One region of the Duganella sp. Root198D2 genome, then DNA from elsewhere that is predicted to be linked to it. Evidence: predicted binding sites of a transcription regulator. Region 1 holds the regulator's gene; each other region holds the start of a gene.

The links. The regulator sigma-54, encoded in region 1, starts transcription at its own class of promoters, with help from an activator protein. The targets are predictions, from matches to a motif close to TGGCANGNAANCTGCTTT.
Positions count from the first base shown of each region.
Region 2: pepA (flocculation-associated PEP-CTERM protein PepA) is a predicted target of sigma-54. The motif match lies at 2,458-2,475, and genes of this name have one in related genera.
Region 3: ASE26_RS17620 (PEP-CTERM sorting domain-containing protein) is a predicted target of sigma-54. The motif match lies at 3,818-3,835, and genes of this name have one in related genera.
Region 4: ASE26_RS03655 (PEP-CTERM sorting domain-containing protein) is a predicted target of sigma-54. The motif match lies at 3,651-3,668, and genes of this name have one in related genera.

Region 1 is NZ_LMIC01000049.1:91,812-98,901, reverse strand. It holds gene ASE26_RS25915 (metal-dependent hydrolase) at 1-311, shown strand, start outside; gene ASE26_RS25910 (hypothetical protein) at 395-1,105, shown strand; gene ASE26_RS30970 (hypothetical protein) at 1,204-1,446, opposite strand; gene ASE26_RS25905 (Lrp/AsnC family transcriptional regulator) at 1,545-2,006, opposite strand; gene ASE26_RS25900 (enoyl-CoA hydratase/isomerase family protein) at 2,003-3,088, opposite strand; gene hpf (ribosome hibernation-promoting factor, HPF/YfiA family) at 3,164-3,523, opposite strand; gene ASE26_RS25890 (RNA polymerase factor sigma-54) at 3,596-5,095, opposite strand; gene lptB (LPS export ABC transporter ATP-binding protein) at 5,104-5,859, opposite strand; gene lptA (lipopolysaccharide transport periplasmic protein LptA) at 5,862-6,449, opposite strand; gene lptC (LPS export ABC transporter periplasmic protein LptC) at 6,463-7,062, opposite strand; gene ASE26_RS25870 (HAD family hydrolase) at 7,074-7,090, opposite strand, start outside.
Region 2 is NZ_LMIC01000003.1:44,330-51,419, forward strand. It holds gene ASE26_RS05255 (ThiF family adenylyltransferase) at 1-116, shown strand, start outside; gene ASE26_RS05260 (molybdopterin biosynthesis protein MoeY) at 113-1,168, shown strand; gene ASE26_RS05265 (glycosyltransferase) at 1,181-2,392, shown strand; gene pepA (flocculation-associated PEP-CTERM protein PepA) at 2,551-3,444, shown strand; gene ASE26_RS05275 (SDR family oxidoreductase) at 3,485-4,279, opposite strand; gene ASE26_RS05280 (GMC oxidoreductase) at 4,266-5,891, opposite strand; gene ASE26_RS05285 (lytic transglycosylase domain-containing protein) at 5,904-6,752, opposite strand; gene ASE26_RS05290 (nucleotidyltransferase family protein) at 6,816-7,090, opposite strand, start outside.
Region 3 is NZ_LMIC01000021.1:23,841-30,930, reverse strand. It holds gene ASE26_RS17650 (xanthine dehydrogenase family protein molybdopterin-binding subunit) at 1-305, opposite strand, end outside; gene ASE26_RS17645 ((2Fe-2S)-binding protein) at 317-775, opposite strand; gene ASE26_RS17640 (thioredoxin fold domain-containing protein) at 813-1,535, opposite strand; gene ASE26_RS17635 (FAD-dependent monooxygenase) at 1,547-2,752, opposite strand; tRNA gene ASE26_RS17630 (tRNA-Phe) at 2,828-2,903, shown strand; gene ASE26_RS17625 (outer membrane beta-barrel protein) at 3,065-3,655, shown strand; gene ASE26_RS17620 (PEP-CTERM sorting domain-containing protein) at 3,871-4,443, shown strand; gene ASE26_RS17615 (helix-turn-helix transcriptional regulator) at 4,575-4,931, shown strand; gene ASE26_RS17610 (SRPBCC family protein) at 4,924-5,871, shown strand; gene ASE26_RS17605 (pitrilysin family protein) at 5,909-7,090, opposite strand, start outside.
Region 4 is NZ_LMIC01000002.1:164,779-171,868, reverse strand. It holds gene ASE26_RS03660 (hypothetical protein) at 1-2,905, opposite strand, end outside; gene ASE26_RS03655 (PEP-CTERM sorting domain-containing protein) at 2,988-3,611, opposite strand; gene ASE26_RS03650 (hypothetical protein) at 3,814-4,800, opposite strand; gene ASE26_RS03645 (hypothetical protein) at 4,847-6,457, shown strand; gene ASE26_RS03640 (DUF6445 family protein) at 6,466-7,090, opposite strand, start outside.

The DNA of each region.
Region 1 (7,090 bases):
AACGCTGGGTGACAATGGCATTCGTGTCGTTCGCCTGCGTCTCGCACCCCTTGCTCGATATGCTGACGACAGGCGGCCTTGGTGCCGCGATCTGGTGGCCATTCTCCGATCAGCGGCATTTCTTCCCGGTCCAGTTCATCCGCGTATCACCATTAACAATGGGGCGCTTCCTGGGCCCCGCCGGCTTAACAGTCATCAAATCTGAACTCCTTTGGGTTTGGCTACCTTGCCTTTCCTTGATCGTGGCCGCATTGGCCATGCGTAAAAGCGCCCACTCCAAATCAAATGCCAGCTGTATCGCTTGCGATTAACTGGCAGGAAGACCGATTCATGACACCGACTCGTGCGGCTTTTGATACGAACTACTAAAGGTAAAAGCCTTTAAGCTTGATCGATGTACGAAAAAACCCTCTCCCTCATCATCGAGCTTGAGGCTTTCCTGCTGGAGGGCCGCTTGAGCAGTTCCACCCTGCTACGACTTCTTCAACGGCTTCTCTGGCTACCATTGAAGTTCTTGAAGATGGGGGTGAAGGAAAAAACCAATGGAATATTTTTGTGGGCGTATATCGCCTTTGCAGCTGCCTTCATAGGGGTCGGACTAATCGAAAGCATCGGCCTCGCAAAGACGGAAGCCGCGAACATCATGAACCTGACACTGATGTTAGCCCCAGCACTGCTGGTCTTGTTTTCGCTGCCCAGCTTCTACGCGCATAGCGGTGTGACACCGGACGCCGTTAATTTCGTGGTCGATTTTCTCGGCAAGAATGGGTTCCAGTCCGAGAAAGAAGTCGAGCTCCTTAAAAAGTCAATCAAGCCTATTGAAGAACGCTCACGCAATCGCGTCACAGCACTTAAATGGATTGTTGGTCTCATTTGGGCAAGCTTCATTTATACGTTTTCAAAGGTCCTGGAACCCTCCCAGTCCACAATGGCGGGAATAGCGTCGAGCCTTTGGACCCTTGCAATAATGGCATTGACGCTGATCGCTGCCTATCTATTGGTCTGGGGATATGAAGCGGCGCTCGACAAGCTCTTTAAAGCCGTTGAATTTGGCTGCAATGATTTTTGTTATTCGCTTGAGGTAGCCAAACGCAATCCGGCCTAGCGTCAGAGCGGCAGGTTGGTCTCGAACTTCGCTAGCCAGTGCCACAAGCCAGTGCCAGGTCTGTCATTTGGACATCAGCACCGAATCTTTGACTAATCTCAATGCAAGAAATTGGCGAAATTCGTGTCTTGATATTTCTCAAGTGAGAGCGCTAGCTGTCCAAATGACAGACCTGGTACAGACTTTGATAAATAGCGAAGCCGCGACATTCTGCTCAGTACTTCATGCGGTGAATCCGGCCAAGTGCCAATCACAAGCTCTTCAACATTGATCATGCCGGAAATCGGCGTCAGGCTGCGATACCTGCAATGCCAAATCCGCGCAGTGCGAATTGCCGACATGTCCCCTACTGCTGGAAACGTGCTCGCCCTATCCCTCATTAACTCAAGATGGTTTCCCATTTGAACTTCCATGACTTAAGCCGGCCCTGCCCCAAAAATCAAAGCGTCAGCTTGGTCTCGAACTTCGAGCAGTTCATGGCGAACAGGCTCTTCACGTTGATGACATTGTGGTGGGAGGTGAAGACGCGGCGCGTGAAGGCGCTGTATTCCTCCATCGATTCCACCGTGACGATCAGGTGGAAGTCGAATTCGCCCGCCACCTCGTAGCAGGACATCACCTCGGGCTCGGAGCGCATGCGATGCTCGAACTGCTTGAGGATGTCGGTATTCTGCTTCTCCAGTTCGACCGACACGAACACCGTCAGCGGCCGCCCGGCCAATGCGCGGTCGACCAGCGCGACGGCCTTCACCAGCACGCCGTCGCTACGCAGCCTTTCGATGCGGCGCTGGCAGGTTGCGACCGATGAATGCACGCGCTCGGCGATCTCTCGCAGCGGCGTACTGGCATCCTCTTGCAGGATATTGAGGATGCTGCGGTCGATCCGGTCCAACTCCCTCATGCGAGATGCCGCAGGGGGTGCGCCCAGGCCGGCCAGCATGGCTCGAAGAAGCGCTCCACCATTGCGGGCGTAACTTCGGCCAGGGTCGCGGGATTCCACTTCGGCTGGTTGTCCTTGTCGATCACCAGCGCCCGCACGCCTTCGAAAATTTCGCCATGCTCGAAGTTGCGGCGCACCAGATTGCGTTCCATGCGCAAGCAGTCTGGCACCCCTAGCGCTGCACCGCGCTTCAGCAGTTCGTGGGTCACGCTCATCATCAGCGGCGAGCGCAGCTCCATTGCCTTCAGCGATTTCTGCGCGAATGGCGTACTGTCGCCGCGCAGCGATTGCATGATGGCCGGCACCGAGCCTGCCGAGAAATGCTTGTCGATCAAAGCGCGCTGCTCTTCCAGCTCGCTGTCGCCGGCGAAGGCGTTATGCGGGCCGGCATAAACGGCAATCGCGTCGCGCAGCGATTTGCCGGGCGTGGATTCGAGCAGCGCGGCCAGACCGGCCAGTTCCGTCTCCGGCACGAAGTAATCAGCCAGGTCGAGGTACAGCGCATCGGCAGCGCCGACCGTCAGGCCGGTGAGGCCCAGCCACATGCCAAGCTGCCCCGGCGCATGCGACAGGAAATGGCTGCCGCCTACATCCGGGAACAGGCCGATATTCACTTCCGGCATCGCCATCTTGGTGCGGCCGGTGACGATGCGCACGCCGCAGTCAGGCCCGCCCTGTGCGATGCCCATGCCGCCGCCCATCACCACACCGTCCATCAGCGCCACATATGGCTTGGGATAGAAATGGATTAAATGGTTTAGCGCATATTCTTCGGTGAAGAAGTCTTCCAGCAGTGCGCTGTCGCCTTGCGTGTTGGCGCGGCCGACGTCGTGGAAGAAGCGGATGTCGCCGCCCGCGCACAGCGCGCGCTCGCTGCTGCTGCGCAACACGACTGCCGCCACGGACGCATCGTCGCGCCACGCAAGCAGCGCCTGCGTCATCGCGCGCACCATGTCGAGGGAGAGTGAATTGAGGGCCTTCGGGCGGTCCAGCGTGATAAAGCCGGTACCGTTGGAGAGATGGGTGTGGACGTGTTCGCTCATGCAAATATTTTAACGCACACTGGCCGCAAAAAAGGGCGCCAATTGCGCCCTTTGGTGTGCTACACGGCCGCTCCTTTACACGGCGGTGGGTGGTGCTTCGTACGTATCCGGGAAATGCTTGATGGCCGCATGATTGTGGTTCTGCACGCGGTCTTTGTATTTCATGACCTGGCGATCCAGTTTATCAATCAGGGTGTCGATGGCGGCGTAGAGGTCTTGCGACAGGCTTTCGACGTACACGGTTTTGCCAGACATGCGCAGGTTGATTTCCGCTTTCTGGCGCTTCTCTTTCTCGGTGAGGTTATCTACAGTCAGGATGACAGCAATATCAATTACTTGATCGAAATGGCGCTTGACGCGTTCCAGCTTGTTCTGCACGTACTCGCGGATGGCTGGGGTCACTTCGACATGATGTCCACTGATGGTGAGATTCATACACACTCCTAAAGATGATGTCGCTCTCGAGTTCGTGCACGCCGAAACGCACAGAGGAACCCATGCACTGCACTACAAAGATTTGCGGAGGCTTACCGGAGGGATTTTCAACGCTTCTCGATATTTGGCAACAGTCCGTCGCGCAATCACCATGCCTTGTTCTCCCAGCATGTCCGCAATCTTACTGTCGGATAAAGGATTTTTCGGGTCTTCTGCTCCTGTCAATTGCACGATCAGTGCCCGTATCGCTGTCGAAGAAGCTTCACCCCCAGCTTCGGTCGCGACGTGGCTACCAAAGAAATATTTCAACTCAAACATGCCATGTGGGGTGAGCATATATTTTTGAGTTGTTACGCGAGAAATAGTGCTCTCGTGTAGTCCCAGTGTATCAGCAATTTCACGCAACACAAGGGGTCTCATGGCCACTGCGCCATGACTGAAAAAGTTCTTTTGTCTTTCTACTATCGCTTCCGCAACGCGCAGGATCGTGTCGAAACGCTGGCGCATATTCTTGATCAGCCACTTGGCTTCCTGCAGCTGGCCATTCATCTGCGATTCGCTCTTGCCTTGCTTGAGCAGGTTGGCGTACAGCGCGTTCACGCGCAGGCGCGGCACCACGTCGTTATTCAGTGTGACCAGCCAGCCGCTGCGGCCCTTCTTCACGATCACGTCCGGCACCACGTAGTCGGACTCGCCAGACGCGAATTCGGCACCCGGATGCGGGTTGCACTGGCGGATCACGCACTGTGCTTCACGCAAGTCTTCGTCGTCGCAGTCGAGGGCTTTCTTCAGCTTGGTGAACTCGCGCTGGGCGAACCAGGTCAGGTGCTTCTCGACGATGGTCAGCGCCATGCGGCGCGTCACCAGCGGCACGCCGGGCATGCGCTTGATCTGCAGCGCCAGGCATTCGGAGGCATTGCGTGCCGCGACGCCGGCGGGGTCGAAACTTTGCAGCAGCACCAGGCTGCAGCGCAGGTCGTCCAGCTCGATTTCCAGTTCGGGCGGCAGGCGCTCGTGGATTTCTTCCAGCGCTTCTTCCAGGTAGCCGTTGTCGTCCAGCGCGTCGATGATCAGTTCCATCAGCGCGCGGTCGCGCGGCTCCTGCACGGTGACGCGCATCTGCTCCAGCAGGTGTTCACGCAGGGTGCAGCCGGAAGCTTCCAGCTGCGGGCGGCTGTCTTCGTCGTCGGCGGATTTGCTGCCGGAGCTGGAGCTCCAGTCGCCGTCGTCGCTGCCGTTGCCGGCATTTTCGCTGTCGCCGCCTTCATAACCTTCGCCGTCGGCAGCGGCAGCCGGGGCGTCGCCGCCCTCGCCTTGCCCGCCTTCAGGGGCGGGCGCGGCGGGCGCTTCGGTGCCATTGCCGTTGCCCTGGCTGATGGCGCCATCGGCCAGCAGGCGTACCGAGTGGTCGAGCGGATCGTCGAGGCGCTCCAGCATGGGATTGTCGCCAAGCAGCTGTTCCAACTCCTGGTGCAGCTCCAGCGTGGACAGCTGCAGCAGGCGGATGGATTGTTGCAGCTGCGGCGTCAGCGCCAGGTGTTGCGAGGTTCGCAGTTGCAGTGTTTGTTTCATGGCCTCGCTTACATGCGGAAGTGTTCGCCGAGGTAGACACGGCGTACGGATTCGTTGGCAATGATGTCGTCCGGGCGGCCCGAAGCCAGCACGGCGCCTTGGTTGATGATGTAGGCGCGGTCGCAAATGCCGAGGGTCTCCCGCACATTATGGTCTGTGATCAGGACGCCGATATTGCGCTCCTTCAGGAAACGCACAATACGTTGGATTTCGATCACGGCGATCGGGTCGACGCCGGCAAACGGCTCGTCCAGCAGCACGAAGCGCGGGTTGGTCGCCAGGGCGCGGGCAATTTCCACGCGGCGGCGCTCGCCACCGGACAGGGACAAGGCCGGGTTTTCGCGCAGCTTCTCGATCTGCAAGTCAGCCAGCAGCGCTTCCAGGCGCTGGTTGATCTCGGCCTTGGGCAGCGGCTTGCCGTCGACCTTCTGGATTTCCAGTACGGCACGGATATTTTCCTCCACCGTCATCTTGCGGAAAACCGAAGCTTCCTGCGGCAGGTAGGACAGGCCCAGCGTGGCGCGTTTGTGGATCGGCAGGCTCGATACGTCGGTGCCGCCGATATCGATGGTGCCGGCATCGGAGGCCACCAGGCCCACGATCATGTAGAACGACGTGGTCTTGCCGGCGCCATTAGGGCCGAGCAGCCCCACCACTTCGCCGCAATCGACTTGCAGCGAAACGTCGTGCACCACCTGGCGCTTGCCATAGGTTTTCTGGAGGCCGCGCACGACCAGCGTGCTGGCGCAGGTATTTGCTTGCATGCTTACTTCTTCTCCGCTGGCGGGGTGGTTGGCTGAGCCGCTGGCGGCGTTGCCGGCGGTTCGGTGCGGGTCGGCTGGATCACCATGGTGCCGCGGCCGCCGCCCGGCTTGCTCTCGCCGCTCGCGGTATTGCGCACGCTGAAGAACTCCTTGCGGCTGTCGTAGGAGATGAACTCGCCCTGCACTTCATCGTTCTGCTTGCCGCCTTCCAGGCGGCGGATGGTGGCCTTGTTGAACATCTTCACCAGCTCAACCTGTTCTTCGTATTCGATACGGTCGGCATCGCCTTCCACCCACTGGTCGCCGGCACCGTCGCGCTTCTGGCGGAAGGTGGCTTTCTTGCCGTCGCCGAACAGGGTCACCTGCTGGTAGCCTTCCGGCGTCTGCTTGACGTAGGCGCGCTCCGCCGTCATGGTCAGCGTGCCGCGCGTCAGCTTGACGCCGCCCAGCAGGATGGTGACCTGCTTGACGTCGTCGATATCCATCGAGCCATAGCTGATATTGGTCGGCTTGTAAGAGTCGGCTTTCTCGGCCAGCGCCGGAGCCGCGACTCCCAGCAGCAATGCTGCCGACAAGAGTAGTCGTTTCATAGTCATTCCTCAGTTATTGGTCTGCAGCCCTGGGGGGAAGCTGCAGCGTGCCATTGCCGGCCAGATGCATTTCGCGCGTCGCATTGTTGGCGCGCATGCTGTTGGCCGAGGCGGTGGTATTCCCCAGGCGCAGCTTCACCGGCTGGTCGGTTTCCATGCGGTCTTCGTCCGGGAAGATCACCAGCTTGTCCGATTCCAGGTGCAGCAGTTGCGCGTCCGGCGCGGCGGCGCGGTCGATGGTGACGTTGCCGTTCAGGGTGACGCGGCTGTTGGCGTCTTCCACGCGCGCCGTTTTTGCCACGATCTCCATTGGCGGCTTCCCGCCGGCCAGGCTGCGCACACGCGGGTTGTCGACCTCGGACGAATCGTCGATCGGGCGATGCGTCAGCTTGTCGCCGGCGATGATATAGCTCGGCTTGCCATCTTTCGACATGCGCACGAAAGAGAAGTTATGGATGATGTAGTCCGGCTCGTTCAAACGTTTATCGGCCTGCATCTGTTCGTCCGCACGGTTCAGCAACTCGAGCAGGTAGAAGCTGCCGAGCGCCGCCAGCAGCACGAAAATCATGCCGAGCGAAAGGCGGAAGCGGTGGGCGATCCTCTGGTTACGCATTGCCGGCTCCCTTACACCAGGAACTGCG
Region 2 (7,090 bases), on a different contig from region 1:
ATGCCTACCGCAACCAGCTGGTGCGCACCTGGCGCCCCGGCGGCAACAACAACCCGATCCAGCGCCTGGCCATCATGATCGGCAAGCGCGCCTTTGCGAAAATGGCCCAATCATGACTACCATCGAACAGATCCTGGACCTGGCGCGCTGGGCCCCCAGCGGCGACAACACGCAGGTGTGGCGCTTCGAAATCCTGGCGCCGGACCATGTGGCCGTGCACTGCCACGACACGCGCGAGCACGTGGTGTACGACCTGGACGGGCATCCGAGCCAGGTCGCCGTGGGCGCCATGCTGGAAACCATGGCGCTGGCCGCCAGCGGCCATGGCCTGCGCGCCGATGCGCTGCGGCGCGGCGACAGCCCGGATACCCACCCCGTGTTCGATGTGCGCTTCACGCCTGATGCCGCCATCAAGCCCAGCCCGTTGCTGGCGGCGATCACCACGCGCAGCGTGCAGCGCCGCCCGCTCAGCACGCGGCCGCTGAGCGCGCAGGAAAAGCAGGCGCTGGAAGCGGCGGTCGGTCCGGCGCACCAGGTGCAGTGGATCGAAGGCTTCGGCGGCCGCTGGGCGGCGGCGCGGCTGATGTTCAACAACGCCAAGCTGCGCCTGACCATGCCGGAAGCGTACGAGGTCCACCGCAGCATCATCGACTGGGGCAAGACGCACAGCCCGGACAAGGTGCCGGACCAGGCGCTGGGCGTCGACCACGGCACCCTGGCCCTGATGAAGTGGGCGATGGCGAGCTGGCAGCGGGTCAACACCATGAATACCCTGATGGGCACCTGGGCCCCGCGCCTGCAGATGGACCTGCTGCCCGGCATGGCCTGCGCCGCCCACTTCGTGATCCGTGCCAGCCGCGCGCCGGCCGGCATCGACGATTACGTGGCCGCCGGCCGCGCCACCCAGCGCTTCTGGCTGACCCTGACCACGCTCGGCCTGCACATGCAGCCGGAAATGACTCCGCTGATTTTCGGCCGCTATGTGCGCCATGCACTGCGCTTCACCCGCCTCGACAAGCTGCAGGAGTCGGCGCGCCGCCTGTATGGCCAGCTCACCGGCGTGATCGGCGCCGCGCCGGAAACCGCGGTCTTCATGGGCCGCCTCGGCGCCGGCAAGGCGCCCACGGCGCGCTCGCTGCGCAAGCCGCTGGCCGAGCTGATGAAATAGGCCGGGCGGCCCATGATGCAGCGCAAGAAAATCCTGTTCGTTGCCGAAGCCGTCACGCTGGCGCACGTCGGCCGCCCGCTGGCGCTGTCGGCCAGCCTCGACCGTACCGAGTACGAAGTGCACTTTGCCTGTGCCGACCGTTACGGCTTTTGCTTCGAAGGCGCGGACCTGGTGCGCTGGACCATCCACAGCATCCCGAACCAGCAATTCCTGCAGGCGCTGGCGGATGGCAAGCCGGTGTATGACGCGGCGACGCTGGCCGGCTATGTGGAAGAAGACCTGCAACTGCTGCGCCAGGTCCGGCCCGATGTGGTGGTGGGCGACTTCCGCCTGTCGCTGTCGATCAGCGCGCGCCTGGCCGGCGTGCCCTATGTCTCGCTGATCAATGCCTACTGGAGCCCCTTCGTGGAGCAGGAATACATCGTGCCCAGCCTGCCGCTGACACGCTTCCTGCCGATCCCGCTGGCCAATGCGCTGTTCAAGCTGGCGCGCCCGCTGGCATTTGCACTGCACACCATTCCGCTCAACAAGGTGCGGCGCCGGCATGGCCTGCCGTCGCTGGGCTGGGACCTGAACCGGGTGTATACCGATGCCGACTACACCTTGTACGCCGATGTGCCGGAACTGTTCCCGCCGCACGACCTGCCCGCCAACCACGCCTTCATCGGCCCCGTGCTGTGGTCGCCGCCGCTGCCGCTGCCAAACTGGTGGGACCAGTTGCCGGCCGGGCGTCCGCTGGTGTACGTGACCGTGGGCAGCTCGGGCCATGGCGCCTTGCTGCCCGGCGTGCTGCGCGCGCTGGCCGGCTTGCCGCTGACGGTGCTGGCCGCCACCGTGGGCATGGTCAAGCTCGATGCGGTGCCGGACAACGCGCGCGTGGCCGACTTCCTGCCGGGCGAAGAGGCGGCGCGCCGCGCCGCGCTGGTGATCTGCAACGGCGGCAGCCCGACCAGCCACCAGGCGCTGGCGGCCGGCGTGCCGCTGGTGGGCATTGCCGGCAACCTCGACCAGTTCCTGAATATGCAGGGAATTGTCGCGGCCGGTGCCGGAGCGCTGCTGCGGGCCGACCGCTTCGATGAGGCGGCGCTGCGGCAGGCCGTGGAAGGCTTGCTGGCCACGCCGGCCGCGAGCGCTGCCGCGCGCCAACTGATGGTCATATTCGGTAACTATCGGTCGTCGGAATCTTTTAGCAAGTTACTGTCGAAAATCCTTACAACGACATAAGTTAATACCAACATGGTACTAACAGTAATCTTGCAAGTTATTGATTTCTATGGGAACCGGGTGACTGGCACAACTATTGCTCATAGGAGTATGTGCCCGCTGCGAGGCCGGAGAGCAGCAAAAGGTCAAAACAGCCCCTTAACTCAGGAGTCAAAACAATGAAGATTTTCCGCAAACTGCTCCCGCTCGCTACTGCAGCCAGCCTGCTGTTCGCTGCTGGTGCAGCCCAGGCAGATGTGATCACCCCATTCACCATCAAGGACGGCACCAATGTCCTGGCGACCAATGTCAATTCGCTGGACTGGGCTGAAACCGGCAGCGGCCTGGCCAAGGGCATCGGCCCCTTCGGTTCCCCGCTGCAAGTTGGCTCCACTTTCGAATTCCTGTACCAGGCCACCCTGGTCGGCAAGGCTGGCGGCACCGGCAGCCCATCGCTGGGCGGCCGCCTGGACGGCGAAGCGAACGGTTCGGCTGACGGCCTGTTCGAGATCACCATCGCTGCCCGCATGACCGAAGTCGTGTCCAGCGTCGTGCCAGGCCCAGGCGGCACCGCCACCGCCAACTTCAACCTGGCGCCAGGCCAGAACCAGGTCGCGATCTACTTCGATACCAACCAGAACGCCAATACCGCGACTGGCGTCGGCTTCGACGACGGCATCATGATCGCCCTGTTGACCATCGATTCCAACTCGTCCGTGTTCCAGCTGCTGGCACCGAATAACGGCCAGGGTTCCGCCCGCCTGCACGCAGGCCTGCTGTCGCCGACCGACTTCATCGACGCCAACTACCTGGAAGGCGTGACCAGCCTGCTGTTCGGCATCGACTTCCAGTCGAGCCTGAACTATCCGGCTGACACCTCGACCACCACCGGCTTCCACCGCAACGGTTCGAGCAACAACGGCGACCCGTTCGGCACCGAAGTGGTGGCCCGCAACGACATCCTGTTCAAGGTTGATGGCTCGAACCGCTTCACCCGCGTGCCGGAACCAGGCACCATGCTGTTGATGGGCATTGGCCTGCTGGGTCTGGCTCGCCTGCGTCGCCGCGCCTAAGCCGCGATGCTTCCGGGAACCGCGCTTCGGCGCGGTTTTTTTATTGTGGCGGCTTGAACATCTTGCCCACTTCGCGGATCACCATGCTGTGCGGGAACAGGCCGGCGAAGAAGCGCTGCTTGTACGTGCCCTTGATCGAGGCTACCACCGGGTCGCCCTTGGCCAGGCCCGCCAGCGAAGCTTTCACTACTTCGGCCGTGCTGCCGCGCGTGGCCAGGGCGCTGGCGTAAGCGCCGGCCTTGGCGTCGAATTCGGTGTCGGTGGGTCCCGGCACCAGGGTCTGCACCAGGATGCCGCGCTCCTTCCATTCGCCGTGCAGGGCCTGGCTGAAGCTTTGCACGAAGGCCTTCGAGGCGGCGTACACCGCCATGTACGGCACCGGCTGGTAGCTGGCCTGCGACGAGACATTGATCACCGCGCTGCCCGCATGCGATGCCAGGTCGGGCAGGAAGTGGTAGCACATTTCCACCATGGCGCTGTTGTTGACCTCGATCATGTCGCGGTAGTCATTGAGCTCCCAGTGTTCGAGGCGGTTCCAGCGCCCCATGCCGGCGATATTGCACAGCAGGCGGATGCGGATGCCAACCGCGTCGAGGCGCTCCTTGACATGGGCCACCGCGCCTGGTTTGGCGAGGTCGACGCGTACCACTTCGGCCCTGGCGCCCAGCTCCTGCTCGACGCGCTGCGCCAGTTCCTGCAGGCGTTCTGCGCGCCGTCCCACCAGCACCACGTTGACGCCGTTGCGCGCCAGTTCGCGCGCGAATTCGGCGCCGATGCCGCCCGAGGCGCCCGTTACCAGCGCCCAGTGGCCGCGCAAATCTTCAAGCTTGATCATCGTAGATTCCTTTTCCCGTCAGGTGGCGCGCCACGCGCAGGGCGTTGGCGGCAATCGTCAGGCTGGGATTGGTCCCGCCGCTGGACGGGAAGAAGGAGCCATCCACCACGTACAGGTTGGACAGGCCGTGGGCGCGGTTGTTGGCATCGAGCACGCTGCTGCGCGCATCGCTGCCGAAGCGGCAGGTGCCGCAGACGTGGGCAATGCGCTGGTTATTGCCGGCCTGTTTCACCAGGTCAAAGGCGTAAGGCCTGAGCGCGTCCTTCATCAGCCGGCGCATGGCATCGATGCGTGCCGCAGCATGCGGACGTACGCGGTACTCGAGTGCCAGCCGGGCATCGCCGCTGGCTGGCGTGACGCGGTTGTCGGCATACGGCAAGTCTTCCAGCGTGGTGGCCAGCACCAGGCGCTCGTGCACGAATTGCCTGAGGATGGGCTTCATTACCGGCTGCGCCAGCTTGAACAGGGGCGCCAGCCAGGGCAGGGCGCCTTGCCGGATATCGTCTTCCATCGACGCCGCCAGCACCGGCACCGGCGGCAGGCGGCCGAAGGATTGGACCGAGCCGAGCTTCTGGCCGTCGCGCTGGTAGAAATCATTAAAGCCGAATTCCTTTTGGCGGTTGTCGAAACCGGCCGGCGTTTTCGGCTTGATCACGTACAGGTCGATGTGGTGGCGCATCAGGTTGCGCCCCACCAGGCCGGAAGAGTTAGCCAGGCCTTTTGGCCAGTACGGGGAGGCCGACTGTAGCAGCAGGCGTGGCGTTTCCAGCGCGCCGGCAGCCAGGAACACCCGCTTGCTGCGCAAGGTCAGGCGCTGGCCGCGCTGCTCGCATACCACGCCCGTCACGGCCTCGTGCGTGGCTTCCAGCTGCACCACTTCACATTCATCCATCAGCGTGGCGCCATGCTGCGACAGGGCCGGCTCCAGGCAGACGCGGCTGGCGTCGTTCTTGCACCGGCGGTCGCACAGGTAGCCCTGGCAGGCGTCGCAGCCGTCGACAAATTCGCAGGCCAGCGGCAGGCGGTAGGGGTGCAGCGCGCGCTGCGCAAAGAACGCGAACAGTTCGCCGGCCGCGGGCGTCAGCGCCGGCGGCGCGCGGAAGTGCGCGGCCCAGTCGCCCAGTCGCTCATGGCGCAGCGGGTCCGGCGTACCGCGCACGCGGAACAGTCGCTCTGCTTCCTCGTAATGCGGCAGCAGCGCCTGGTAGGCGATTGGCCAGGATTCCGGCAAGTCGGCGTCTGCCGCCTCCGGATGCTGGGCGCGCGGCGCGAAATCAGAAGGAAAAAAACGCTCCAGCACCATGCCGTACAGGGCACTGGAACCGCCGGTGCCGCTGCCGATGAAGGGCACGAAATGCTGGATGCGCGGGCCGGCGTTGGTGCGGATGGTATCGCTGTAGCGGCCGGCGCGCTGCAGCGTGGCGCGGTGCTGCGGGCCCGGCGCGGCCGGCGCGGCAAAATGCGTTTCGGCGTAACTGTTGGTCAGCGCGCCCGGCTGCAGATGGGACTTGCCTTTTTCAAGGAACAGCACGCGCTGCCCGGCCTTTGCCAGCGCATAGCCAAGCGGCGCGCCGCCCATGCCGGTGCCGATGATGATCGCGTCCCATTCCATCGGGCAAGCATATCATCGGCGTGCGCGAATTGCTATGCGGTGCACGCAGCGTTCCGGTGCTGCTGCCGTAACGGGATGGCTGGATTTGCCGTACAGTTTCCCGATGCGCCGTACGTAGGCGCGCGTTTCATCGTAGGGCGGCACGCCGCCATACTGGTCGACCGCCTGCTCGCCGGCATTGTAGGCGGCCGTGGCCAGCGTGACGTCGCCGCTGTAGCGCGCCAGCAGCCAGCGCAGGTAAGCCAGGCCGCCGCGCAGGTTCTGCTCAGGATTGAAGGCGTCGAGCACGCAAAAACGCGAGGCGGTGGCGGGGATCAGCTGCATCAGGCCGCGCGCATCCCTGGGCGAGACGGCGCTGTGGTTGAACCCGGACTCGACGGCGATGACGGCCAGCGCCAGGGCCGGCTCGATTTCATATTCCGGCGCCAGCTTGTCGACCAGGGCCCGCAATTGCGGCGTGGCGGCGCGGTAGTCTGGGGTGGGCAAGGCGAGGTCGAGTTCTAGCGCGGGCTCGGGCGCCATGCAGGCCGGCAACGCGGCGCCGGGGGCCGCCGGCAGCAGCGCCTGCATGCGCGTGCCTGCCGCGTATCCTTGCCCGGCCGCCAGGCCGAACAGGCGCCAGGCCATGCCGTCGTCGTGCGCCACGCCGCGTGCGTTGGCATACATCCAGCCCAGCGCGTACTGGGCCTCGGGGGCGCCAAGCCGGGCGGCGCGGCAGTACAGCGCCGCTGCCTGTTCCAGGTCGCGCGCCACGCCTTCGCCGTGTTCCAGGCGCTGGGCTTGTTCATACAGGGTGGCGGCATTCTGCGCGCAGGCAGCATGGGCCAGCAGGCTGGCCGCCACGATGGCAGGGAGTCGCATGCATGCTCCGTGCAAAGCAATGTCCCAGCAATTGTAGCGGGAGCGCGCTGGCAGTTGCTGCTGTTATGCGGCCGCACCCTGCGAATTTTTGGGTGTCAAAAATGCTTTATGGAACAGGTGGCGCGCCAGGCGCAGCGGCGGCATGCGCAGCCAGTTGCCGCGCATATACAGCAGGAAGTCGGCGACTGCGGCGCCGGCGCCGCGGCAGCTCGGGTGGTGCGGCAGCAGTGCGCGCGTGAACAGTGCATCCATCACGGCCAGCAGGAGCGGCGGCGGGCCGTCGGCCGCCATGGCCGCCAGCGCGGCCGGCGGTACCCGGGTGCCCAGCAGCAGGGCGC
Region 3 (7,090 bases), on a different contig from region 1:
GACCAGTCCGCGTCGAGTTCTTCGGCGATCAGCATCGGCAGCGCGGTATGCACGCCCTGGCCGAATTCGAGCCGGTTGACCTGGATGGTGACGGTATTGTCAGGCGCGATATGCAGGAAAGCGTTGGGCGCCACCGGCGGCTTGGCCGGCGCATCGGCAGCCAGCGCCCGGGCAAAGCGCCCGCCGCCACTGGCCACGTAGAAGCCGAGGAGCAGGCCACTGCCGGCCTTCAGGAAAGAACGGCGCGACACCCCTTCAGGAGCCGCATCGTCCGCTTGAGCTGCCATGAACCATTCTTTGCGCATGGCGGACTCCCTTAAGCGATGGATTTCGCGGCGTCCTTGATGGCGGCGCGGATCCGTTGATAGGTACCACAGCGGCAGATATTGCCCGACATGGCGTTGTCGATATCGCTATCACTCGGCGCCTTGTTGGTGCGCAGCAGGGCCGTTGCGCTCATCACCTGGCCACTCTGGCAGTAGCCACATTGCGGCACATCGTGCTTGACCCAGGCATCCTGCACCGCCTTGCCCACCTTGTCGGCTGACATGGCTTCGATGGTGCTGATCTTCTGCCCCACCGCCGCCGAAATCGGCGTCACGCAGGAACGGATCGCCTGCCCTTCCAGGTGCACCGTGCACGCACCGCACATCGCCATGCCGCAGCCAAACTTGGTGCCGGTCATATTGAGGTTATCGCGCAAGGCCCACAGGATGGGCGTGGAAGGATCGGCGTCGACTTGCACGTCGCGCCCGTTGATGTTCAATGTGACCATGCCAGCTCCCTAGTTAGTTGGACCTGAACCCGCATTTTTACTTAATGGTGGCGAACTTTGCTTCCAGCGCACGCTGGTCAACGGCTCCTGCAATGCGGCTACCGTCAGCGAAGAAGATCGCCGGCGTGCCATTGATGCTCATTTTCTGGCCCAGGGCCAGTACCTTGTCGTTAGGCGAAGTGCAGCCATTCGGCGCTGCCGGCGCTGCCTTGCCGTTCAACATCCAGTCGTCCCAAGCCTTATTGCGGTCGGACGAGCACCAGATGTTCTGCGACTTGGTGAACGAATCCGGCGACAGGATGTTGTACAGGAAGGTGTACACGGTCACGTTATCCGTACTGGCCAGGGTCGTCTGGCGGAAGCGCTTGCAATAGCCGCAGTTCGGATCTTCGAAAATCGCCATCACGCGCTTGCCGTTGCCCTTGACGGACTTCAGCGCCAGTTCGAAAGGCAGTTCGTCGAACTTGATCTTGTTCAGGTCATCGATGCGGGCCTGGGTCAGGTCGGTGCGGGTCTGCAGGTCAAGGATGTGGCCTTCCAGCAGGTAGCGGCCGGTCGGGTCGGTGTAGCGCAGCTCATTGCCGATCGCCACTTCATACATCCCGGGGATCGGGGCCTTCCTGATGGAGTCGATCTTGACGCCGTTCAGGCGCTCGGCCAGGGCTTTGCGCACTTGCGCTTCTTCTTTTCCATTCTGCGCATCCGCACAGGACATCAGCATGACCGAGGCCATTGCCAAAACCAGCTTACTCTTCTTCATAGGTTCTCCGCTTACAGCTTTCCGAGGGCATGTGAGATCAGCCGGCGCTTTACGCCCGGCAATTTATCCAGCAAGTTTAGCCCGAAATTACGCACTGCGCGCACCGGTTCGAGATCGGTGCCGAACAGTCGCTCCAGTCCATCCGTTGTGGCCAGCATCAGGCTGACTTCTTCCTTGCGTGCACGGGCATAGCGCGCCAGCACGCGGTCATCGCCGATGGAACGGTGCTCTTCCCGTTCCGCCACGGCTTTCACCAATTCCTGCACATCGCCGAAGCCCAGGTTCATGCCGTGGCCGGCCAGCGGGTGCACCACGTGGGCAGCATCACCCACCAGGGCCACGCGCGGCGCCACCATCGAATGCGGGCGCATCAGCCGCAGCGGGAAGGCCTTGACCACTTCCGGCTGCAGCGGCGCCAGCTTGCCCAGCTTTTCATGGGCAAAGGCGGCCAGCCGTTCGGCCAGCGCAGTGGCGCCTTCGCGGCACAGGGAATCGGCCAGTGTGTCCGGCGCAGACCACACCAGCGAAACCTGGTTGCCCGGCAGCGGCAGCAGGGCCACGATGCCCTGCTCGCCAGTAAACCACTGGTGCGCAACGCCGTGGTGCGGCAGTTCGCAAGCGAAGTTGGACACCACGCCGCTCTGGTTGTACGGGCGGTAATCGAGGCCGATATCGCACTGGCCGCGCACCCAGGACTGGGCGCCGTCGGCGCCAACCACCAGCGAGGCGCCCAGGTGGGAACCATCGTCCATGGTGATCACCGCGCCCTGCTCGTCGTGTTTCAGCGCGACCGCTTGGCCGTGCACGAAATGCACGTTCTGGGCGAAACGCAGCGCGGCATCCAGCGCCTGGTTCAGGTTGCGGTCCTCCACGATCCAGCACAATGTGCCGGTGTGGGCGCCGTAGGCATCGAAGTTCAGCGCACCGGCTTTGCTGCCGTCGCCATTGACCAGCATGGCGTCGACCGGGGCAATACGCGCCTGATCCATCGCGCCCCACACTTTCAGGGAATCAAGCAGGCGGTGGGCAGTGTGGTTGAGGGCGAACACGCGGACGTCCCAGCTCGCCTCGTCCGGGCGGGCCGGCGGCGGAGCCGGCGCCAGCAAGGTCACACTCAATCCGGACTGGGCAAACGCCAGGGCGGCCGTCTTGGCAATGGCGCCATTGCCAACGATGCAGACCGCAGTCTGCATATGGTGATGCGTGGGCTTGTTCATGCGCGCATTATAACTTTCCCACAACAGAAAAAGGCTATTGCATACCAAGGATTGCCTGCTATAATGCTGCCTCTTGGCCTGGTAGCTCAGTTGGTAGAGCAGAGGATTGAAAATCCTTGTGTCGGTGGTTCGATTCCGCCCCGGGCCACCAAGAATAAAAAGTAAAAACGCCGATCCTTGCGATCGGCGTTTTTGTTTTGTGCAATGGCTTTTGATTTGGTGAGAATTAGCGCATTTTAAGAAGGTATCAAGATGATACCATCTCGCGTTTATATTTCCCCTTAGCAAGTTTTTCAACAAGAGATCAAAAGCATGAAAAAAGCTGTATTCGCCCTCGCCGCGCTGGCAATCGCCTCGTCTTCGTTCGCCCAGGAAGTTGCCGCCCCGGCCAAGACCGTTCGCGGCTTTGTCGGCATCGGCGCCAGCACCGGCGGCGACAAACTGGCCACCGCCGAGTACACCAACGGCGACACGGCCAGCATCAAAGCCGGCTCCGGCGTGTACTTCACCGCTGGCCTGGAATTCCGCATCAATGAGCAGTTTTCCGCGCAAACCAGCGTCAACTTCCACGTGGACGAGCAGTCCGCGCAAAATGGCAGCCTGACGTTCCAGCGCGTCCCGGTAGAAGCCATGGCCTTCTATCACATCAACCAGCAATGGAAGATCGGCACCGGCCTGCGCTATGTATCGGGCGCCAAGCTGAGCGGAAGCGGTGTGGCCGATATCGACGACGTGAAGTTCGACAACACCCTGAGCGGCCTGGTAGAGGCGGAGTATATGTTCTCGCCGCAAGCGAGCATTAAAGTGCGTTACGTGAATGAGAAGTTCGACGTCAAGAGCCGTTTCCGTCCCGTGGAAGTGAAAGCCGAGCACGTTGGCATCTCGGGCAATTACTATTTCTAAGGCCTGCACGAAGCTTGTCCTGGAGCTAAAAATGCCACCTTCGTGTGGCATTTTTGTTTTTGTCGGGAAATTTTACACATTGCCATCCAGGCAATGAATTTCACTAGTAAAACAAGGCGTAACCGCTTGTAACTACAAGCGAAACCAACAATATTGTTGCTATGGCATGATTTGTGCTAATCCTGTTGAGTCTTTGTCAACCCTTGGGATTCTCAATGAAACTTCTTCGCCAGCTCCTGGCTGCCATCGCACTGATCGCCCCGCTGTCAGCCTTTGCCTTCCCGATCGCCACCACCGGCACCGAAGGCAATCCTGTGCTGGTTGGCAGCACCGCCAATATTGTCGCGCGCTACGAGGGCAATTCCGCTTCGTACAGCAATGACCTGTACCTCGTCACCAATGACGGCATCGCGGGCAACGACATTTTCCTGTTCAATAATCATGGCTCGGCCATTGGCGCGACTGTGGACCTGGGCAGCTTTGCCGTGGGTAGCGAACTCGTCTTCCGCCTGCACGTCAACAACACCAATTCGGACTATTTCACCGGGTTGGCCGGCCGCAACCAAGATGGCTCGTTCCACGCACGCGTGCAGGGCAACTGGCTTCCCAACACCACGCTGGTGAGCTTCGAAGACCTGTACAACGGCCCCTTCGAATTCAATGACCTGAGCTTCTCCTTCAGCAACACCACCACGCCGAATGACATCCCGGAACCAGCCAGCATGCTGCTGCTGTCGCTGGGCCTGGCAGGCATTGCCATTGCGCGCCGCAAGCCACGCAAGTCGTAAGCCGAAGCCCCCCCTGAAAACGCCGATCCTCACGATCGGCGTTTTTCTTTCCGGGACAGGACGCGCTTGACGCCATCCCTTCTCCGGCCTATATTAAACCAATCAGTTAATTAATCGATTGGTGAAATTCGATGCAAGATCCTCTCAGCCAAACCTTTTCTGCGCTGGCAGACCCGACCCGGCGCGCCATGCTTGCGCGGCTGTCGCTGGGAGAGGCCAATGTTTCCGACCTGGCCGAGCCTTTCCTGGACGAGATGAGCTTGCCTGCTATCACCAAACATTTGCAGGTGCTCGAAAAGGCCGGCCTCATCACCAAGACGCGCAAGGCGCAATGGCGCTCGTGCAAGATCAATGGCCAAGGGCTGAAGGACGCCGCCGGCTGGATGGAGCAATACCGCGGGTTCTGGGAAGAAAGTTTCGACCGCCTCGAGGCCTACCTGAAAACCGTCACTGCAAAAAACCCACCTGAAGGAGATGAAAATGCCTGAATTCACTGCCCCGAATGAGATTCGCATTATCCGCAGCTATGACGCGCCCGTGCAGGCAGTCTGGGATGCGTGGAACGATCCAGCCCAAGTGGCGCAATGGTGGGGGCCGCGCGGCTTCACGCTGACCACGGACAGCAAGGACCTGCGCGTCGGCGGAACCTGGCGCTACACCATGCACGGCCCGGACGGCACCGACTTCCCCAACATGACCACCTATCACGTGGTGGAGCCGCTGCATAAGCTGGTCTACGACCACGGCGCCACCGAAGACACGCCGCCGCTGTTCCGCGTCACCGTCCTGTTTGAAGAGGTGGATGGCAAGACCCGCATGGACATGACCATGGCCCTGGCCGATGCGCAAGCTGCCGCCCAGACCCGCCAGTTCATCCGCCACGCCAATGGCGATTCGACCTGGGACCGCCTGGCCGAATACCTGGGCAAGCGCCTGGCGGACCAGGACAAGTTCGTCATCAACCGCAGCTTCGAGGCGCCGCTGGCAACCGTGTTCGACATGTGGACCAAGCCCGAGCACCTGGCCCGCTGGCTTCCGCCTACCGGCATGGAGATGCGCTTCCTGCGCGCAGACATTCGCTCCGGCGGCGCATCGCTGTACTGCATGAGCAATGCGGCCATCACCATGTATGGCCGCGCCCATTACGAAGAGATCCGCCGCCCCGACCTGCTGGTCTACACCCAGCAATTCTGCGACGAGAACGAAAACATCGCGCGCCATCCAATGGCGCCGGTATGGCCGGAAACCATGCGAACCACGGTGCAATTCGCTGCCGAAGCGCCGAATCGCACCCGGGTGACGGTAACGTGGGAAGTGGAAGGCAAAGCGACGGCGGCCGAACTGGCGGCCTTCCTCGAGCACCGCGCCAGCATGACGCAGGGCTGGAGCGGATCCTTCGACAAGCTCGAGGCGCTGCTCGGCGCTTAAGGGGAGACCCGCCGCGCGAAGCGGCGGGGAACTTCAATTACGGCTTGGAGGCTGGCGCCGCACCGGCTGCACCGGCTGCGGCTTTGGCAAAGTCACCGGCCTTGATCACCGAAACCGCTTCCGGCTTCAAGTGAGCGCGCAGTGCCTCGTTCACCTGTGCTACGGTCAACGCACTGACTTTGGCTTCCAGGTCCTTCTCGAAGGCCATGGTGCGCTCGAAGCTCAGGTAGCTCGCCAGGCGCCCAGCCAGGCTGGCGTCACCGGTACGGCCCACTTGCTGCGATTGCAGCCAGGCTTTCTTGGCATCGGCCAGTTCAGCGTCGGTGAAACCGTCCTTGAGCGCCTTGGACAGTTCCTCACGCAGCGCAGCTTCTACCTTGGCGGTGTTTTGCGGCGCGCTGATCGCGAAGGCCAGCCACAGGCCGGCCGGATCGCGCGACGGCACCGACAGCTGCGAGCCCACGCCATACGACAGGCCTTCTTTCTGGCGGATGCGGTCGGCCAAACGGCTGCGCAAGGCGCCGCCGCCAAGCATGTAGTTACCCATCAGCAGGGCCGGGTAGGCCGCGGCATCATCCTTCATCGGCACTGGCTGGATCGCGAACAGGACCGAGTTGGCTTTGTCCGGAGTCTCCAGCGAGATGGCCTGGCCTGCCACCTGCTTCATTTCGCTGGCGATGCGGACGTACGGCTGCTCCGCCTTCCAGTTGCCGAACAGCCTGGCTGCCTGCGCCTGCACTGCGGCGATGTCGAAGTCGCCAACCACGGACAGGGTCGCGTTACCGGCGCCATAGTAGGCTTTGTGGAAGGCTTTGACTTGCTCCAGCGTCGCAGCCTTTTGTTCCGCCAACTGCTCCGGCAGGGTCATGGTGTGATGCGGGTGGCCGGCCGGGAAAGTATTGGTCAGGCGCCGCATCGCGTTGCTGGCCAGTGGCTGCGGCTCGGTCAGTTGCTGCTCGGTGCCGGAGATCATATCGCGCTGCTGCTCGGAGAAGTCTTTCGCCGTCAGCGCCGGTTTCATCAGCGATTCGCCCAGCAAGTCCAGTGCTGCCGCCAGGTTGTCGCGCGTGGTGGTCAGGTTGACCGTCACGCCTTCCGCGCCACCGTTGACGTTCACGTTTGCCTTCAGCTTATCCAGCGCATCCTTGACTTCCTGGCGCGACAGTCGCTCGGTACCGCTCAACAGCAACGATGCGGTCAGGTCGCCGATGATGGCCTT
Region 4 (7,090 bases), on a different contig from region 1:
TGCCGCCGGCACAGATGGACGCGCAGCTTAAGGCCTCATCGTAACCAAAACCGGTATTGGCACCGAACTCGCCAAGTGCGACCGCATCGCCATTGTCGTTGCTCGCCGCTGGTGTTGGCGATGCAGGCGGTGGCGGAATTGCCGGACTATCGGCCACCGGCACGCAGGTGCTGCCCTGGCATTGCTTGCAGGTGGGGCAGGTGCCGGCGGAGCCGGAGGTGTTCGGGTCGCCGCCGCAGTGCCAGCCTGCCTTGATCACGCCGGCACCCGGATCGGAAGTGATGGTTGCGCCGTCCTCGCTTACCGTGGCGCTGCCGATGGCGACGAAACTCGCCAGGTCGTGGTCGTAGGAATACATCTCGGTCACGGCGCGCGGAGGCAGGCCGTCGACGTTGGGCATGGTCATGCGCGCGGCCGGGCTGAAATGGGTGCCGACCGGCTGGATGGTGACCACGAAGCGCGGCTGCTGGCCGAAGCCGGGCGCCATCGGCACCTTGTCCATATTGACCGGTGTGACCGATACGCAGCCGCTGCGCGAGCCGCCGGCAAAGGTGGCCGAACCGGGCGCGATGGCCAGGGCAAAGCCGGGCACCTCGGGCAGGGTCAGTGTGCCACCCGTGGTTTCGTTGACGCAGATGCGGTTGTTCGGGTTGATTTCGGGCAGGAAGACCGGCATCCCGAGGGTATTGTTCTGGCCCGCGACGGTGATCATGTCGAAGTCCAGCGTCGGCCAGGTGCCGGGGCGAGCGGCTGTGCCGCCGTCGGCCATCAGCTTGAACACGCCGACCGGTACCGGCTGCATTACGAACTGGCCTTGCGCGTCGGTTTGCACGGGCGTCGCCATCTCCTGCGGGATATTGCTGCGGTTGCCCTGGGTAATGTGCAGCAGGCGCATGGTAACGCCGGGGAGAGGGTTGTTGCTGTTGTCCAGCACCACGCCGGTGATGCGGGTTTGCGCCGCCGGTCCCGGCACCAGGCCGGTAGCGCTGAAGGCAGCCGCGAAGCCGGGGTTGCCGGTGAAATTGGCTTCCACCACGTTGTTGCCGACACCCTGGTCCGGTCCCAGGATCAAGGTCGCGGCAATACGTCCATCGCTGTCGCTGGTGGTCTGGTACGTGGCCTGGTGCGTCGCGCCGAATCCGCCACCGCCGCCTTTCACCTGGAAGGTGACGGGAATGTTGGCGAGCCGGTTGTTGTGGGCATCGGTGACGATGGCAATCAAGGGCAGGGGCAGGGGCTGGCCTACCACACCGGTCTGGGTATTGCCGGAGTCGACCACCATGAGTTTGGGGCCGCCGGGTGCGCCGATGGCAACGAAGTCGACGGTAGCCTGGCTGCCGGCGGTACTGGCCTCGACCAGGTTGCCGCTGCCGGTGCGCCGGCCCAGGCGGTAGAACACCTTGGCCTTGCCTTCGGTGTCGGTATTGACGGCCAGCGCGGAGAGCGCGCTGCCCGGGGCCGTGCCGGCGGCCAGTGTGCCGTCCAGCCCGACGACCCTGAACACGACAGGCTGGTTGGCGAGCGGCGCGCCTTGGGCATTGGTCAGCGCCACCACGAGTGGCGCGGGCAGCAGGTTGCCGGCCGGGCCGCTCTGGTTGTTGCCCGACACGAGCCGGAGCCCGCCGGCTGCCGCCAGCCGGGTCAGCGTGGTGCTGGTGGTCGCCCGGTTGCCGGCGCGGTCGGTGACCGTGGCCTGGATGGTGTTGGCGCCGGGACTGAGCGGCACTTCGCGTGCCGTAAAGCTTCGGTTCAGCACTTCGGCGCTGATGCCGTTGACGGTGACGGTAGCCTGCTGCGGATTGACGGTGCCGACCACGATGTCGTTGACCATGCCGCTGACGGTGACGCTGGCGGCATTGGTGCTGCCGTTGGCGGACGGCGAGTAAATTTCGATTTTCGGTGCGGTGGTGTCGAGCGTGACCAGGATGCTGCTGGTGGTGGTGCTGCCGCCGCTATTGGTGGCGACGGCCGTGATGGTGTTGGGCCCCTCATTGAGCGGAACGGAGGCGTTGAAGCTGGTGCCGCTGAGAATGGCGGCGATGCCGTTCAGCGTGACCTGGGCGGCCGGGTCGCCGACCTTGCCCGAGACGGTGACCACCGGCGTGTTCAGGTAGGCTCCGCTGGCCGGCGCGGTGATCTCGACGCTGGTGGCGGTGCCGGTGATCGCTACGCTGAGCACGCTGGAATACACCGCCTGGCTGTAGCCGGGGAAACTGCCGGCCACGCGATAGCGCACGGTACCGGGCGCGTTTTCAAGGATGGTGCTGAGCAGGCTGTAGATCTTGTCGGCAGCTTGCGCATCGCCTTCCGCACCGTCGTCGTGCAACTGGCCCAGGTTCGCCAGCACCGCGCCGTCGCCATCGATTTTCTGCAGCACGAGGGAAGTGGGCGGGACTTCGGACTCGACGCTGGCGCTGGCCAGGCCGATCACAGCGGCGCCGGCCGGGGTGCTGGCGACGCTGAAGCTGGCGGCCGTGATCTTGGGAGCGCCGCTTGCACCCGTTACCGCCAGCGTAAGCGGGGCCGAGAGGGTGCGCTTGATTTCGCGCTTGTAGGCGGCCGAGACCTGGAAGCGCACGCTGCCTGCATTCGCCTCGTTGAGCTGCATGTCCAGCGTGTACAACTGGTCGTTTGCAATGGCGTCGCCTTGCCGCCCATCGTCATGCAGCACGCCGACGATGCTCTGCACGCTGCCGTCGGCGTTCAGCCGCTGCACATTGGCACTGCCTGCAATGTAATTCGGATCGCTGATCGCCACGACGACCTTGACGGTGGCCGGCATGGCTGCCGCGATGCTGGCAGGGCTAAGCACGGGCGTGCCGAGGCTGCCGGCCGCGGCCTGGCCGGACAGCAGGGCTGCCCCCGCCAGCACGGCCGTATGGATCGCAGAATAAACGATTCTCATGCTTGCTCCTTGGCGCATCCGCGACGGGCGCGGGCGCAATGCTTTGCTTCAGATGGATTGCCGGAATTCGCCCGCAAGGGCTTCAGGGGTGACGGAACTTGCTGCGTCGGCGCAGGATGAGGGCCAGCCCGCCAAGGACCAGTGCCAGGCTGGCCGGCTCAGGCAGGTCGGTGGCCGGGGTAGTGACGCTGAGGTCGTCGAGCAGGAACGAAAAGCCGTCCGCTGCGGCGCTGATTTCGAGGCGGGCGATCAGGTCGCCGGCAGCGGCAATGCTCAACAGCTCGTTCGCGACGCTGCCCGGATCGCCCGTGCCGTCAGCCGCATTGCTCAGGAAAGCAGAGCTGGTTTGTGCGAGCAGCCTGTTGCTGCTGTCGTAGGCGGACATTGTCAGTCCGCTCAAATAAGTAAAGTAGCCCGACACGGCTTGGGCCGGGGTGGCAAACGTGATGACGATAGGACCGCCGTCGTCAAGGAGGGCGTTGGTTCCCGAATGGGGTGGAAAAGAGAATTCGTTAAGGCTGACGCCGCTTTTCAGGATAGTCGCATGCGTGAACTGCAAGCCGCTGTACTGGCTGGTCAGGCTTGTGCTGTCGGCAAAGGAATCGAAGCTGTAGGACAAGGTACCCGCCGAACTGCCGGCCATGGCGCCGAGCCAGGCAAGGCCGGCCGTAAGCAGTTTTCCCACATTGAGGATGCGCTTGTTCATACCAGATCCCTAAGAATTGATTTTGCGTGCTGGGAGCCTTAAGCAGAAGTTATGCCAGATTGATAAGTATTTGATTGAAAAGAAGTCGTTTGACTTTCATTGTTTAATTTGTAAGATCAAACGACACTTGCTTTCAAATCGACCGTTAGGGTAAACGCGGAATTGCGCACGCCCGCATTCAAGCGGGCTTGCGCGGCCTGCTTTAGTTTGACGTCACGTGCGTGCACGTCCAGGAAACATTTGAAGCGATCCAGGTCTTCTTCCAGTCAATAGCAGATTGCTCGCGGCAAGCCTGCTCCGAGGAAAACTTCGTATCTTCATAGCGCTGATAAATATAGCCATCAAGCGGACGCCACACAGCACCGTACCAGTAATCTTTTGGATTGATAACGTTGCTGAATTGCTCTACAGGTCGATTCGCTGAGGTGTCTTTATAGTCGACCACAGTTGATCCATCCGTGTTGAGGGAGCGAATCCAAAGCGATTTGCTCTGGTTTCCCACGCTGTCAACCGGCGTGCAGATGCGCACCTTGGTCGTCGAAAATCCCATGGGCAAGGTCATGCAGAAATACGGATTGGGGGCACCGGCGACCACAGACCATTCAGCAGTCGCGGTGTAATCGGGTGTCGGATCGCAATAGTGCGCGAATGCGCCAGCGCGGAACGCCTCGCTATAGCCGGTTGTGCGCAAGCCCGAGAAGAGGACGCCTGAGGAGTTGGTTGACGTCGGCAGTTCGCTCTTGTTCGCGACAGAAATGCACTCTTTAAATGCGTTGTTATCCGCGCCGTAGGCAACGCCGAGGGGCGCCATATTTGCGTCGAGATGGAACTTCCAAAGACTCTGCCTTACCAGGCGGCCGCTGGCGTCAATGCGCTGCAACTGGATGATCCTGGTATTCGTGACGCTTTGTGATTTGCCATTGGTCACAAATGGATAGGATTCTTCGGCTTTGATAATCAGGGTTGCCGTTGCCAGCGAGCCGTCATTTGACGACAGTGGGATCGTCTGATCGGTCTGGATAAAATTCTTGAATGCTTGACTCGCGTTGATGGAGGCAACTACAGGGGGCGCAGGGGTTGTGGGAGTCAGAGGCGCGCCCGTCCCGTTAGAACTGTTTGTTGTGCCGCCACCGCCGCCACATGCACAAAGTGTCGCAAGAATAATCGCTGATACAGTAAATCGTTTCATAGGGTTCCAGAAAAAGTTTTGTCTTGGCGGCAATGATCATAAGACTATGTTGCTTATTTTGCAAGTAACACCGGATCGCAATCCACGAGAATTTTCTTTGTGGCAATATATCGTTTTTAGCAATCCGATTACCGTCATGCGAAATTTTGGAAATACAGTCCTGTTCTGCGCCGCTCTTTTGGGCGCAACGGCGTCTTATGCCGCTCCCAGATTCAAAACTGAGGCTTCACAATTAAGCGCTCAGAAAAGGGAACTGCTTTCCGAGACAATGAAAGTGCTGGACGACTGGAGCGGTGAGAACGAGAAGCTGGTTGCCGCAGGTGTGATGATCGACAGTTTGATCAAATCCGATCCGGACTTCCTGCCGATCTATATCGAGAAAGCCCGCCTGGCCATCATGCGCGGGGCGACCGGCACCAATGATTTCAAGAAGGCCAATCGCGACGCGCTGGCAATCATTGCCGAGGTGCAGAAGAAAGACCCGTCTTACCCCAAGTCCTACGTGCTGGCTGGCCATGCCTTCTTGAATGTTGAAGATTTTGAGAGTGCGAGAAAATCGCTTGAGCGTGCCGAACGTATCGGAACTTCGGACCCTTGGCTCTACAATAATTTCGCCGATTTGTACGGCCGCATGAGGCAATACGACAAGGCGCTCGCCTATGCAAAAAAGGCCTTGATCCAATCGAAAGATAACGGCAAGGCCCTGGTGTCGGCTATTGCCTTCATCAGTGATTTTTCGGGATTCACCGGCCATCCGGTGCGTAGTACCGATATTTCGCAGCTGCTGTTTGATTCGTTCAAGGATCCTGAGCAGCGCATGCGCATCGCTGTCAGGCTGACGGGCGCCTACCACGGGACGCCGGAAGTCCTGGACCATGCGTATGAGATTATTGAACGGCAGCGGAAAGAAACGCCGGGGCTGGAATCCGCGGATCTTGCATTGGCAGAGTGGTTTCTGGCAAAGGGCTACTGGAAGACCCAGAACATGATCGGGATTTATGATCCGAAGCTCAGTGCTGCGGCCGACAAGATCCTGGATGCCGTCAAGCCGTCCCAATCCGCCAATGGCCGGATCTTTACCGGAAAATTTGCTATCGCCCTTGGTAACGGTGACATCGGCAAAGCCAGTGAATTGCTGAAGGCCGGCGAGGCGGGCGATGTGCCGCGAAGCCGTGTAATGGCGGGCAAGTCATTAATGATGTGGCTGAAGTCGGATTACGCCGAAGTGATCAAGATTGAAGAGGGCCTGGCAGACAGTGAACCGGACTTCGCGAATGAATCCCTGCTGGTCGCCGCCTATTCCCGCCTCGGCCGTAAAGACATGCAGGCGGCTTATTACAAGCGGCAACTGGAGCGAAATCCCAGCGCGTGGACCCTTGGGAACTATTCGCATTTCCTGCTGTTTTTCATGCATGATATAGACGGTGCGATTGTCTACGGCGAAAAGGCCTTGAAGGAAATGAAGTACCCGATGGCGTCGAACACTACATCGCTCGCCTATCTCATGAAAGCGTCGACACTGAAACGTGCAGGGAATGCGGCGGCCGCCAGGAAACATGTGGACCAGGCGAAAGCCATCGGCTTTGACGAAGGCTATGTCTTCCAGTATTGCGACACTTATTGCGCCGATATCCAGAGTTTGTTGACCCGGCCTTAGCCCGCACCTCAGGCCATCCAGAAGAAAACAGCCGTTAGGCGTTTATCCAGATGGTCGAAGCCGAAATACCCGGTCGCTGAATGCACCAGGTTCGCCTTGTACAGCAGGATGCGGTTGAAGCGATTCTCAACCCGCACGTCTTCCTGCCAGGCGTCGGGCGGCAGGCCCTTCACCTTCAGCGCTTCGCGCAGGTTGGCGTGCGGCGGCATGCACAGGTTGCCGCCCAGCGTGCCGTTTGGCTGGCGCTGGCGGTAGAACGAGGTGCCGCAATCCGGATCGGGATCAGGCGTGAGGTAGATCACGCAGGCGTAGCGGCATAGCTTGGTCGAATCGGTGTGCGGACGTGCGCCGGAATCCGGCATGCCTACCAGCTGGGCGTAGTTGTGATTGAGCGATGTGCCCTGGGGCGTCGCTTCCTGCCACAGGCGCTTGGCGCCGGTCATCTTCTTCACCCACGTTTCCACGAATTCGATCTCGGGTGGCGTGAGTGCGTTCGGCGTGCGCTTGCCGGGCCAGGGTTCGTTGGCGTAGGGGGCGCCGAGTTCCCAGTAGTCCTGGTTGTAGCAGCGCTGTGAGATTTCCTGGGCATTGGGCAGGAAGTCGTCCTGCACCCAATAGTCACGGCCTAATTGG